Regions from separate parts of the Brevibacillus sp. 7WMA2 genome, predicted to be linked through region 3. Evidence: riboswitches for the same ligand, from Rfam matches in the RefSeq annotation. Region 3 holds a riboswitch; each other region holds the start of a gene.
The links. A riboswitch is a leader RNA that binds a small molecule or an ion and turns the genes downstream of it on or off. The one in region 3 is predicted to bind S-adenosylmethionine.
Positions count from the first base shown of each region.

Region 1: linked by a shared signal. The riboswitch ahead of metK (methionine adenosyltransferase) and the one ahead of GOP56_RS21405 (PLP-dependent transferase) in region 3 are both predicted to bind S-adenosylmethionine.
Region 2: linked by a shared signal. The riboswitch ahead of GOP56_RS02965 (homocysteine synthase) and the one ahead of GOP56_RS21405 (PLP-dependent transferase) in region 3 are both predicted to bind S-adenosylmethionine.

Region 1 covers NZ_CP048799.1:3,458,994-3,463,283, forward strand. Annotated here, with positions in the region: gene GOP56_RS14515 (polysaccharide deacetylase family protein) at 1-480, opposite strand, end outside; gene metK (methionine adenosyltransferase) at 643-1,848, opposite strand; SAM riboswitch class I at 1,978-2,098, opposite strand; gene GOP56_RS14525 (S8 family peptidase) at 2,172-4,290, opposite strand, start outside.
Region 2 covers NZ_CP048799.1:678,353-682,642, reverse strand. Annotated here, with positions in the region: gene GOP56_RS02970 (NCS2 family permease) at 48-1,337, opposite strand; SAM riboswitch class I at 1,815-1,922, shown strand; gene GOP56_RS02965 (homocysteine synthase) at 2,062-3,360, shown strand; gene GOP56_RS02960 (hypothetical protein) at 3,460-3,801, opposite strand; gene GOP56_RS02955 (VOC family protein) at 4,141-4,290, opposite strand, start outside.
Region 3 covers NZ_CP048799.1:4,957,413-4,961,702, reverse strand. Annotated here, with positions in the region: gene GOP56_RS21410 (aminotransferase class I/II-fold pyridoxal phosphate-dependent enzyme) at 1-1,110, opposite strand, end outside; gene GOP56_RS21405 (PLP-dependent transferase) at 1,107-2,270, opposite strand; SAM riboswitch class I at 2,368-2,476, opposite strand; gene rplT (50S ribosomal protein L20) at 2,606-2,965, opposite strand; gene rpmI (50S ribosomal protein L35) at 3,067-3,264, opposite strand; gene infC (translation initiation factor IF-3) at 3,289-3,798, opposite strand; ribosomal protein L20 leader region at 3,925-4,077, opposite strand; gene thrS (threonine--tRNA ligase) at 4,144-4,290, opposite strand, start outside.

The DNA of each region.
Region 1 (4,290 bases), 1.5 Mb from region 3:
ATATTTGGAAAGCAACGGATATGCATGTGTGTAATAACTTTCATAGCCGTCATCAAACGTAAATAAAACTGCATTCTCCTTGGCAGTTACGCCTGTTTGCATAAAAGTAAAAAACTCTCTTAGGCTAATAGGATGAAAGTTATGTTCCTTTATAAATTGTAAATGCTCACCAAACTGCTCTGGTGTTATTACAAATGGCTTATTACTGTCACGGTCAATGTGATGATAATTCAAGATGACAACCTTGTCTTTATACCATCTCTCGTTTGATAGCTTTTCCTCTGGTTTACTAATTCTAGAAGGAATTTGCTCTACGTCTGGCCCTTTAGGTTCTAATGAATGAGACGTATGATCCCCCGTCTTTTGTTGCACATAATCCGTATTTTCTATCCCTACATTCTCTGGTCTAAACCAATACACAAGGATAGAAAACAGCAGAAGAAGAAGGAAAAAGACGAGAAAGAAAGGTTTTTTCTTCATGATGCGCCCATGTTCCTTTCGATCTTATTATAGTGCTTTTCGACAAAGATTTACAGAATCCTCTACGTAGTCTACCCCATTGAAGTTGTACTTGCCTAGCCTTTTTCGCAATTTTCATAAGAAAAAAGAAGCCCAGGAAAATCCTAGGCTTCTCTGTATTTTTTACAGGCTAGCAGCGTCTTTTTTTAGATCTTCTGCTTTATCTGTACGCTCCCATGGTACATTCAGATCATTGCGTCCGAAATGACCATATGCTGCGGTTTGTTTATAGATCGGACGGCGTAGGTCTAATTGCTTAATAATGCCTGCTGGGCGCAGATCAAAGTGCTTGCGAACCAATGCTACCAAATCAGATTCCGCAATTTTTCCTGTTCCAAATGTATTTACAGCGATAGATACCGGTTGAGCTACCCCGATTGCATAAGCTACCTGTACTTCGCAATGTTCAGCAAGACCTGCAGCTACAATGTTTTTCGCTACATAGCGAGCTGCATAAGCACCAGAACGGTCTACTTTTGTAGGATCCTTACCGGAGAATGCACCACCGCCATGACGAGCATAACCGCCATACGTATCTACGATGATTTTACGACCAGTTAAACCGGCATCCCCTTGAGGACCACCGATAACGAAACGTCCGGTTGGGTTAATGAAGTATTTCGTTTGATCGTCTAACAGATTTGTAGGAACGATCGGTTTAATTACTTGCTCCATTAGATCCTTTTTAATCTGATCTAGTTCTACTTCTGGAGCATGTTGAGTAGAAATAACAATTGTATCGATGCGAACTGGTTTATCGCCATCGTATTCAACAGTTACTTGCGTTTTACCATCTGGACGAAGGTATTCAAGCGTACCATTTTTACGCACTTCTGTCAGACGACGCGCCAACTGGTGAGCCATGCTGATTGGAAGAGGCATTAATTCTGGTGTTTCGTTGCAAGCATAACCAAACATTAGACCCTGGTCACCTGCACCGATTGCTTCGATTTCAGCATCAGTCATGCTACCTTCACGTGCTTCCAACGCTTGGTCAACACCTAGTGCGATATCTGCTGATTGCTCGCCGATTGCAGTAATAACACCGCATGTATCTGCATCAAAACCATATTTTGCACGATCGTAACCAATTTCACGAATCGTATCTCTTACTAGCTTTTGGATATCTACATATGTAGAAGTTGTGATTTCACCTGCCACAAGTACTAATCCGGTGGTAACAGATGTCTCGCATGCTACACGAGCATTCGGATCTTTAGATAAGATCGCATCAAGAATAGAATCAGAAACTTGGTCACAAATCTTATCTGGATGTCCTTCAGTAACGGACTCAGATGTAAACAAGCGACGCCCTTTTTGCAATTCCATACTTAAAACCTCCTTCAACTGGAAACATGATATATAGTATGTTTGCCGAGCCAGGTTTCCATCACGACAAAAAGAAAAACCTTTCCCTCCGCTGAGGAAAAGGTTGCTTTTCTAATGCGTTCCTTAACCCTCTTATCGGCCAGAGTGAGTCTAACTATTTAGATAGTTATCCTTTCTCTGCTGGTTAGCACCGCTCAAAACGGTTGCCGGGCTTCATTGGGCCAGTCCCTCCACCTACTCTGGATAAGAGTAATATCCATGATTTATAGAATAATCTTTTTTTAGAAGGGTGTCAATGTACTTTTGTAAAAAAACCCGGCATTTTACAATTGGAAGGATTTAGCTAATACAGTGACCATTTCCCCACGTTTCACAGGACGATCTGGCTTAAAGGTTCCATCCTGATAACCGTGTAACCAGCCATAGTGTGAAAGTGTTTCGATTGCAGCCACCGCCCAATGTGAATGAGGGACATCACGATAAGAAGTATTGGACGATCTTGACACGTTTATTTTTTTAGCACGCGCAATCATCAAAGCCATTTCTGCTCGATTAACAGGTCGATCCGGTTCAATTTTCCCATTGAAGCCACTCATAATTCCCAACTGAGAAGCCTGTAACAAGCTCTCATATGCCCAATGCTTCTTATCTAAATCCTTATAGGTATTAAGACCTATTCGACCAGTTGGAAGCTTTTTGGCCTTCATCGAGCGAAGGAGCATGTCTGCGAATTCAGCTCGCGTCATATTAGCATCTGGACGGAAGCTATACGTATTAGGTACGGTAATGACTCCACGTTGAGTTAAACGACCTATATCATTTCTAGCCCAATGCCCATGTATGTCTCGAAAGCCGCCGTACATTTCCTGACGAGTCAATGTAAATCGATACGCATCATAGCGGAATGGCGTAGTACTGGTCAGCTTTATATAGTATGTCCCTGCAGCTAATTTTTTTTCAAAGACAATGCTATTATCTTGTCCGAAAACCTTTTCCGCTCGAATTGCATATTTCATATCGCGACTATCGTAAATACTCATCATGATCTTTACCTGTGGCGGTACATAAGGTGCCCGAATGGTAACATACGTTTCTTTTGGAACCGAAAATGTAAACCAATCGTTATCTGCTTCTGAAGGAATTGTGCCTGTAATTAGACTGTTATCCCCTAGTTTTGTAGCTAAACGATAAGTATCGTTTGGTTCATTTGGGTCTTTTCGTTCAGGCATATAATTTAGCTGAAAAAAGTACTCGCCGCTCACAGCAGCAGGATAGCTGTTCTGAATTTGGAACAAATAGCGACCTGGCGTGACGTTCATCTCTAGGCTTTTTAATGGATCAGTGGGCGAGCTGCTATTAAGGGAAATTCCGCCAGATGTCTTATCGCGTTCTTTACGCACCTTAATTTCCGGGTCTAATCGTAGAGTATCTGTATCCACTCGCAGATAAAGCTTGCCTGGATCACGTACAAAATAGGAAAACCAATCAACGTCCTGTGCTGTGTGAAAATTCCCCTTGATCTCAATGTTATTACCTGGAGGCAGGGGTCGGACTTGATCAATACTATTATTTGGCTCATATCGATCAGGTGCAATGGCAAAACGATTGGTAATGGTATAGCGTAAAGTGCTAGACACCGCAGACCGTTGGAAGTGAATGTGAACCTTGCCCGGCTTCACTGCAATTGTTGCAGTGGCTTTATTACCAAGATAATACGTATCCTGAGGCTTTCCATCCTGATAAACACTAGCCGCCAATGGAGCCTGCGTATCCACGGAAACCTCTGCTTTTAATTCTAAGGTTCCCTCATAAGGAATATCCGTGTAAAACCAATCGCTCTTATCTTTGTCGCTTAGAGTGCCGTGAATCTGACTTTCCATGGGGAATGCGGCTGCGGTACGCTGTGTATTGTTTGGCTCATTTATATCCTCAGGCAGTCTACTCATTACTGCCTTCTGAACATTTAAAAGACCATATCCTGTCCGCCTGTCCCATCTCACTCCATTTAATTTCGTTGCTGAATGGTACAGAAGCTGGCGTACCTCCAACGGTTTCATATTTGGGTTCCTAGCAAGAATTAACGCCGCCGCACCAGCTACCTGAGGAGCCGCTGCAGAGGTGCCCTTCATCGAATCGTACCCGCCACCTCTTGTTGTCGTATACACGTTCACGCCTGGGGCTACTAGGTTAATTTCTGGTCCAAAATTAGAACGGCTATGGATGGTATTAGAGTTCGTAACGGCACCAACCGCAATCACCGTAGGAAAAGCAGCAGGATAGTTAACACGACTCCCTTCATTTCCAGTAGCCGCTACAACAACAACTCCCCTATCCTCTGCAAAATCTATTGCATCCTCCAGTGCCTTCGAATAATATAGTGCGCTGGCGGACATCAAAACAACTTTGGCTCCTTCATTAACTGCTCGTCTAATTCCCGCTGCT
Region 2 (4,290 bases), 1.1 Mb from region 3:
CAAAAAAGCAGCCATCCTCTCAAAAGAGAAAATGGCTGCCTTTTACCTTAATGAAGCTGCAATGCTAGCAACACAAAATATAGGAAAAACATAAACGAAATGATTAAAAGCGGCAAGGGAATTTCTTTTCGTCTGCCCATCGCCAGTTTAACAATTGGATACGCCATAAATCCGAAAGCAATTCCATCTGCAATACTCGCTGTAAAGGGAATCAGCACAATGATCAAGAACGCTGGCAAGCCTTCTGACATGTCGGAGAACTTAATCTGATTGACACTTTGCATCATTAGGCTACCAACTAGAATTAAGATAGGAGCAATCGCTGTATCCGGCACGTAACGAATGACAGGAATGCAAAAGATTGAGATCAAGAACAGAATTCCTACCGTAATTGCTGTAATCCCTGTTTTCCCGCCAGCGGCAATTCCTGCAGAACTTTCCGCTGAAGACACAGTTGGACTCGTACCAAACAATCCAGAAAGCATAGCTGAAATGGAGTTTGCTTGAAAAGTACGAGCAAATTTACTTTCTGGAACCATGCTGTGCAAAAGCCCCATATTTTCAAAAACAATCACCATGGTTAGCGGAAACACAGCCAGCCAAAATCCAGTAGTAACTATGCCGTCAAACGAAAATGCTCCAAAGACAGTGAGGTATGTCGAGAACGAGAAATCACTTGCCTGACTTGTACCACCTACCGTACCAAGGGCAATAGCAATCAGCGTATTTACAATAATACTGATTAAAAAGCTACCTTTTACATTGCGTAAAAATAGCACAACGGCAATTACCAAGCTGACCAATCCCAATACTACCTTCGTATCGCCCAGATCGCCTAAAGCAATAAATGTAGATGGATTAGGTACGATTAAGCCGCCTTTTTGCAAACCAATAAAGGTAAGAAACAACCCAATTCCAACCGTCATTCCTTCTTTTAGAGACAGTGGAATGCTTTTCGCTAAGATTTTGGCAACCGGTGTAAAAGCAATCACGATAAATAAAACACCTGACATGAATACAACTGCCAAAGCGCTCTCCCATGATAATCCCATAGATTTAACAATCGTATAGGAGAAAAACGCATTAATGCCCATACCAGGAACAAGTGCTACAGGAGCATTCGCCCAAAAACCCATGATCAAGCATCCTATGAAGGAGATAACGATCGTGGCAACAATACCTGCTTCCAATGGTATACCTGCATCCGATAAGATCATTGAATTCACGGCAATGATGTAGACAGCGGTGAAAAACGTGGTTAAACCAGCCAAAATTTCGTTGCGAACCGTTGTTTGATGACCTTTTACATCAAATCTTTTACGAAAAAATGAGTACAATATCGGTTCCCTTCTTTAAGCAAAACAACCCCTCGGCCCACCCGTGCCAATTCACCCCAAAAATTGGGGCAAGACACCTTTCCCTATAGTAGCAAAAAGAACGAAAAAGAGTAAATAGGAAAATGTAAAAATGTGCACATAAAAAAGGCAGTTATGCTTGTATGTAGGTTTTCATGTTTCCAGCTACTTCTATTTTACCCTCCAAAAAGCAAGCTGCTATACAAGTTATGCATCTTATTATGTATAATTATACTTATTTGTATTTTTATTCATGATTATTCACTTCATGTATCCTGTAAATAAATCTGTTTTGCTGTCGATATGTAGCTAAATTTTTAGAAGTTTAATCAAGTTAAAACAAGATGATTTCAATAGTTATCATAAACGGAAACTGAATTTGATTCCGCTATTTTTTCAGAATGCACAAAATATTATTGACTTATCATTCCAAGCTCCTTACAATAAAACAAACTTTTATTTTCATCAAGAGTGGTGGAGGGACTGGCCCGACGAAGCCCGGCAACCGGAACATAGTGTTCATGGTGCTAAATCCTGCAGAATCTGCAAGGTTCTGAGAGATGAATGTATGCGAAATTAGTAACGCAGCCTTCCTCTACTCAGAGGAGGGCTTTTTGCTATGAGAAGCCTGTCTTCCCTCTCTACTGCGCCACCATTGAAACCAAGAGAATCACCTTACTTTACATGGAAAAGGAGTGGTTTTTTTATGTCAAACCTCAATTGGAAAAGAGAAACACTAGCTCTTCACGGAGGTCAGGAGGCAGACCCAACTACCGGCGCTCTTGCCGTCCCCATCTATCAAACATCCTCCTATGAGTTTCGTGACACCAGCCATGCAGCCAATCTATTCGCGTTACAGGAGCCTGGGAACATTTATACCCGCATCATGAATCCAACCCAGGATGTATTTGAGAAACGTGTCGCCCTATTAGAAGGCGGTATTGGGGCACTTGCAACTGCATCTGGTCAAGCCGCCATTACATTTGCCTTATTAAATATTGCACAAGCCGGTGATGAAATCATCTCCTCTAGCAGTTTATATGGGGGAACCTACAATTTATTTGCCCATACCTTTGCAAAGCTTGGAATTACCGTTCATTTTGTTGACCAATCCAACCCAGACAATTTCCGTTCAAAGATTACGGACAAAACCAAGGCGATTTTCTGCGAAACGATCGGAAATCCTCAAATGCAGGTTGCCGATCTAAACGCTATTGCTACCATAGCTCATGAATATGGATTACCGCTCCTTGTGGATAATACCTTTGCCTCCCCTATTTTGTGCCGACCGATTGAACATGGGGCAGATATCGTTATCCATTCTGCTACTAAATTTATTGGCGGTCACGGCACATCTATCGGGGGAATTATCGTAGACTCCGGTCATTTCGATTGGAGTAACGGCAAGTTCCCTGGGCTCTCCACTCCAGACCCTACCTACAATGGAATTGTATATACAGAGGCGGTTGGCGATGCTGCTTATATCGTAAAAGCTCGTGTGCAGCTACAGCGAGATGTAGGAGCTACCTTATCTCCTTTTAACTCCTTTTTATTCTTACAAGGTCTAGAGACTCTCCACCTGCGGATGGAACGGCATAGTCAAAATGCACTTGCTGTTGCTCAATATTTAGAACAACACAACGATGTAGAGTGGGTGAGCTACCCAGGGCTTGCTAGCTCACCTACCTACGAACTTAGTCAACGCTATTTACCAGATGGTCAGGGGGCTTTGTTGACTTTTGGAATCAAAGGTGGAGTAGAAGCTGGCAAAAAAGTAATTGAATCTGTTCAATTGTTCTCGCATTTGGCTAATGTAGGAGACTCCAAATCATTGATCATTCATCCAGCTAGTACTACTCATCTCCAACTTACCCCAGGAGAACAAGCTAAGGCCGGGGTGACCCCTGGGATGATTCGTCTTTCCGTAGGTACAGAGGCAATTGAAGATATTTTGCAGGATGTAGAGCAGGCTATTCAAAAAGCTGTGGAAGCTGTACAAGTGTAAGCTGAGAATCGTGTAGGATGTAAAAAGGCGTGCTTCACTGTTGCCAGTCGCACGCCTTTTTCTATATGTAAGATGTAAATTTGGCTTTTGGCTCATCGCTTACTTTTTCGATACCTGAACATATGCGGTCTGCTTCACCGTGTACGTATCTGCGAGTGTTTCTTCTTTTATGACACCTAGCTTAAGTAGGCTGTTTATTTTTGCCACATCCACCTTGGACATCAGCCTCCATATTTGTGGATCTTCTACGGCTTTAAGCAGGTGTTCCTCATTAAACTCTTTCTTCTCTTGTTGACTAATTTTCAGACGGTAGTCTCCTATCTCAATCTCACACGGTTTTGGATAAACAGCCAACAGAATTCGTCGTAGCTCTGCCAGCTCCTCTTCTAACTCTTTTTGCTGTTGTTTGATCGCAAAATACCGAGCAATTGTAGCTTCCATGTGCCCCTCTCCTTTCGTTCTGACAACAATGTATGTAGAAAGGTCACACATAAGAACCGAGAAAGAAGGGGTTTATCACATCTTTTCCGTTATTCTGAATTCTTCTTTTGATATCTTCTTCCACAAATAACGACAAGCAACACTAGTAGGAAACTAACGACACTAATGATATTTTTTGCAGTGCCTTCCTTAATAAATAGATTCAGGAAAAATGTAGGCCCGACAATCAGCAGCAATAGATTTAGCGAGTGTTTTCCAATAAAGTTCAATCACTCTCTCCCCCCATGTTTTTATGATCAATAAAAGTTACATTCCTCCCATTGTATCATATTTATCAGCCTACTTCCCGATTAATACAAATACATTGCCATCCGGCGCCTCCATAATAGCTACATGACCACCTAATGAATTGGAAAATGGCGGACGAATCCACTGAATGGAAGGATCGTCTTTCCACTCTTCATAGAATGCAGTGACATCTTCTACAAA
Region 3 (4,290 bases):
TGCCAATACGTCCGTTACATCCTCTATACCAAGCGATAGCCTTACTAATCCATCTGTAATGCCACGCTTTTCTCGCTCCGCTTTCGGCATCGCCGCATGTGACATCTGCGCTGGATAGGATAAAATACTTTCCACTCCTCCAAGGCTAACTCCTACGAGAGCATATTGCACATTTTCAAATAAAGCCTTTACCCGCGCTCGACTTCCCAGGTCAAACGAAAGCACAGCCCCGTGTCCATTTGCTTGATTCTCTTGAATTTTGTGGCCAGCATGAGTCGGCAAACCCGTATAGTAGACATTTTTGACCAAAGGATGCTCTGCTAAATGGTCTGCTACAATGGCAGCATTTCGGGTTGAAATATCCAAACGTGCCTTTAAGGTTTTTAAGCCCCGCATTACTAGCCAGCTATCCTGCACGCCAAGAATGGCGCCAAATCCATTTTGAATCGCATATAATTTTTGTCCTAGCTCCTTTGTTTTTGTCACTGCCAGACCTGCAACCACATCACTGTGACCACCGATAAACTTGGTCGCACTATGCAACACAATATCAGCTCCTAACTCCAGCGGTCGCTGGTAGTAGGGAGTCAAGAAAGTATTGTCCACGATCGTCAATAGCCCGTGTCGTTTAGCAATTGCAATCACCCCACGCAAATCAGTCACCTTTAATGTCGGATTGGAGGGTGTTTCTAAAAATATGGCCCTCGTATTTGGTTGAATCACTGCCTCCACGAAAGACAGTTGAGTTGTATCCACAAAGGTCACTTCAATTTGCATCCGTTCAAGCACGGTTGTTAAAAAGCGAAATGTTCCGCCATAGACATCCTCGGCCACTACCAAGTGATCGCCACTTGAAAATAAAAGAAATACGCTGGAAATGGCAGCCATTCCAGATGAAAAAGCAAAACCCCGTTCTCCCCCCTCTAACGCGGCAATCGTCTCTTCTAACGCCTGCCGCGTAGGGTTCCCTGATCTTGCATAATCGTAGGTACCAGGCTGATCAATATCTTGTTGATGAAAAGTAGAGGCTTGGTAGATTGGGATGCTTGAAGCTCCCGTTATACGATCCATTCCACACGCACCATGAAGGATTTTGGTTGCAAAGTTCATCGGATACACTCCTCTATTTGTAAACATTTATCCAAGGCAAAGGTTAGGTCAGCGATCAAATCTTTTGGATGTTCAACTCCTACTGATAGACGCAACAATCGGTTGCAGACTCCTACATGCTCCCGTACTTCTACTGGTATATCGGCATGTGTCTGTGTTGCAGGATAGGTGCATAAGGATTCTACACCGCCTAGGCTTTCTGCAAATGAAATCACTCGTAATTGCTCTAAAAAGATAGCGACCATTGATTGTTCCTTAATGCGAAAGGAAACCATTCCACTGTAGCCACTTGCTTGTTTCGTCTGACTATCATATCCCGGATGAGTAGGTAATCCAGGGTAAAAGACTTCTGACACCGCTGGGTGAGTTTGCAAAAATGCAGCCACAGCAAAAGCATTTGATTGATGACGCTCCATGCGTAATGCCAATGTTTTTAATCCACGTATCACCAACCAGCAATCCTGCGGGCCAAGCACTGCTCCTATAGAATTATGCAAGAAACCGATCTTTTCGGTCAGATCAGCACCCTTCGTCACGATCAAGCCAGATAGCACATCATTATGTCCAGCTAAATACTTCGTAGCACTATGAAAGACGATATCTGCTCCTAACTCCAACGGTCGCTGATAATAGGGGGTCATAAATGTATTGTCAACAATGGATAGCAATTGATAGCGTTTGGCAATATCAATCATGCATTTCAAATCTGTAATTTGCATAAGGGGATTGGTAGGGGTTTCGATGAACAAAGCGCGTGTTTGACTAGTAATAGCAGCCTCCACTAGCTCTGGCTGACACATATCAACATACGTGCAGGTTATACCGTATCGTTTCATGATTTGCTCGAATAATCGATATGTCCCGCCATATAGATCAAGCGAAACAACCAAATGGTCGCCGTAGGAGAATAAGCCTACTATTGTTTGTATCGCTGCCATTCCGGAAGAGCAGGCAAAGCCACCGTCTCCTCCCTCTAGATTAGCGATTGCTTCCTCAAGTACCGCTCGCGTCGGATTAGCCGTCCGCGTATAATCAAAACCTGTGCTTTCCCCCAATGCTGGATGTCGGTAAGCTGTTGCATGATAGATCGGAAAGCTGAGCGATCCTGTTGTTTTGTCTTTCCCTACCCCGATTTGTGCCAAACGTGTGTCAATATGCATCCTGTTCCACTCCTCTATCTCGCCTTATTTCCAAACAAAAAAGCCCTCTTTCGATGAAAGAAGGCTTTGGCTACGCAAAGAAATCCGTAAGCAAACCTTCTCATCTTTCAGAACAAAATTGTCCTGCAGGAATTAGCACCATCTTGCAATAAACAAGTGGTTGCCGGGCATCAACGGGCCAGTCCCTCCGCCTCTCTGGATAAGAAGTCATGCTATTCAATTTGTGTTGATTCTAAAATTATCAGACACTTTAAACGATGTCAAGTGGTTTTCTTTCGCATCAATCAAAAAAGGCTGCCGAATAAATTCGACAGCCTTTTTCTAAAAGAACGGTATTACGCGTTCAATTTGCTTTTAGCAACTGCTGCAATGTCGTTGAAAGCTGCTTTATCGTTAACAGCTAGATCAGCCAACATTTTGCGGTTTACTTCAACACCAGCTAGTTTCAAACCGTGCATTAAACGGCTGTAAGAAAGACCATTCATGCGAGCTTGTGCATTGATACGAGTGATCCACAATTTGCGGAAGTCACGTTTTTTCTGACGACGGTCACGATAAGCATACATCAGGGACTTCATTACTTGTGCATTAGCGGATTTAAACAGACGGTGTTTAGAACCAAAGTAACCTTTGGCTAATTTCAAGATTTTCTTATGACGACGACGTGTCACAATGCCACCTTTTACTCTTGGCATAATCAATTCCTCCTGATCTGTAGCATGGCGGTCTCTCTATAGACGCTTATGGGGCTCATGCTAGAAAATTTTTCGTTGCGGAAAATGAGCAGAAATGAATCTTACAAGTAAGTGATCATTTGCTCAATGCGTTTTTGGTCTCCTTTAGAAACCATTCCACCTTTGCGAAGATGACGCTTCGCTTTAGTGCTCTTGTTAGCAAACAAATGGCTCGTGTAAGCAGAATCACGTTTCAAACGACCGCTACCAGTCTTTTTGAAGCGTTTTGCTGCTCCACTGTGAGTTTTCATTTTAGGCATTGGGAAATCCTCCTGTCTCGTATCCTATTTTTCCGATTTCGGAGTTGGAGCTAAGATCATAATCATGCTACGACCTTCAATTTTTGGTTTGCGTTCAACCGTTGCTACTTGTTCACAAGCGGCTGCTACACGTTCCAGCACCTGTTGTCCGATTTCAGAGTGGGTAATTTCACGACCGCGGAAACGAATCGTACATTTCACTTTGTGTTCTTCACCCAGAAACTTTAGCACATTGCGAAGTTTCGTTTGGAAATCGTGCTCCTCAATGTTAGAGGAAAAACGAACTTCCTTCAGCTCAACAATTTTTTGATTCTTGCGAGCTTCTTTCTCCTTTTTCGATTGCTCATACTTGAACTTACCAAAGTCCATGATACGGCAAACGGGAGGTTTTGCTGTAGGAGCTACGTTTACAAGATCTAAATCAGATTCTTGTGCAATACGTAATGCTTCTCTTAGTGGTACTACACCTAGTTGGTCACCGTTAGCACCAATTAAGCGTACTTCTCGAGCACGAATCGCCTCATTTACCAACATTTGATCCTTGCTAATGATTTGCCACCTCCATAGTCTTTCGAGAGCAAAAACGGATAATAGAAAAGCTGTTCTTGCATAGTTGAAAGCTTTTCATAAGCATGTGGCGATCAATCATCATCAACCGCCACATACATAAAAATGCGGACGCTATAGCGCCCGCATTTAATCTCACCTTTAGCAAAACAACGAATCAATCGGAGGCTTTGCATACGTTAGACCCGTCAACTGTCCAGCTAGACGTCGATTCAGGTGAGAAGCTGGGCGCTTCTGCTTCAATCTCGAAATGTGAAGTTATCACACCCAGTAATTTTACATAACAATTAGGTGTTTGTCAAGCTTTGCAGCTTATTTTCTCTCTAAAATCTCGTTTTGAAGATGAGCCAACACCTCAGCAACTGGCTTGCTGCCTAGATCGCCTTCTCCACGTTTGCGTACGGATAAAGCTCCCTCTTCCATCTCTTTTTCCCCGATAACCAGCATGTACGGGATTTT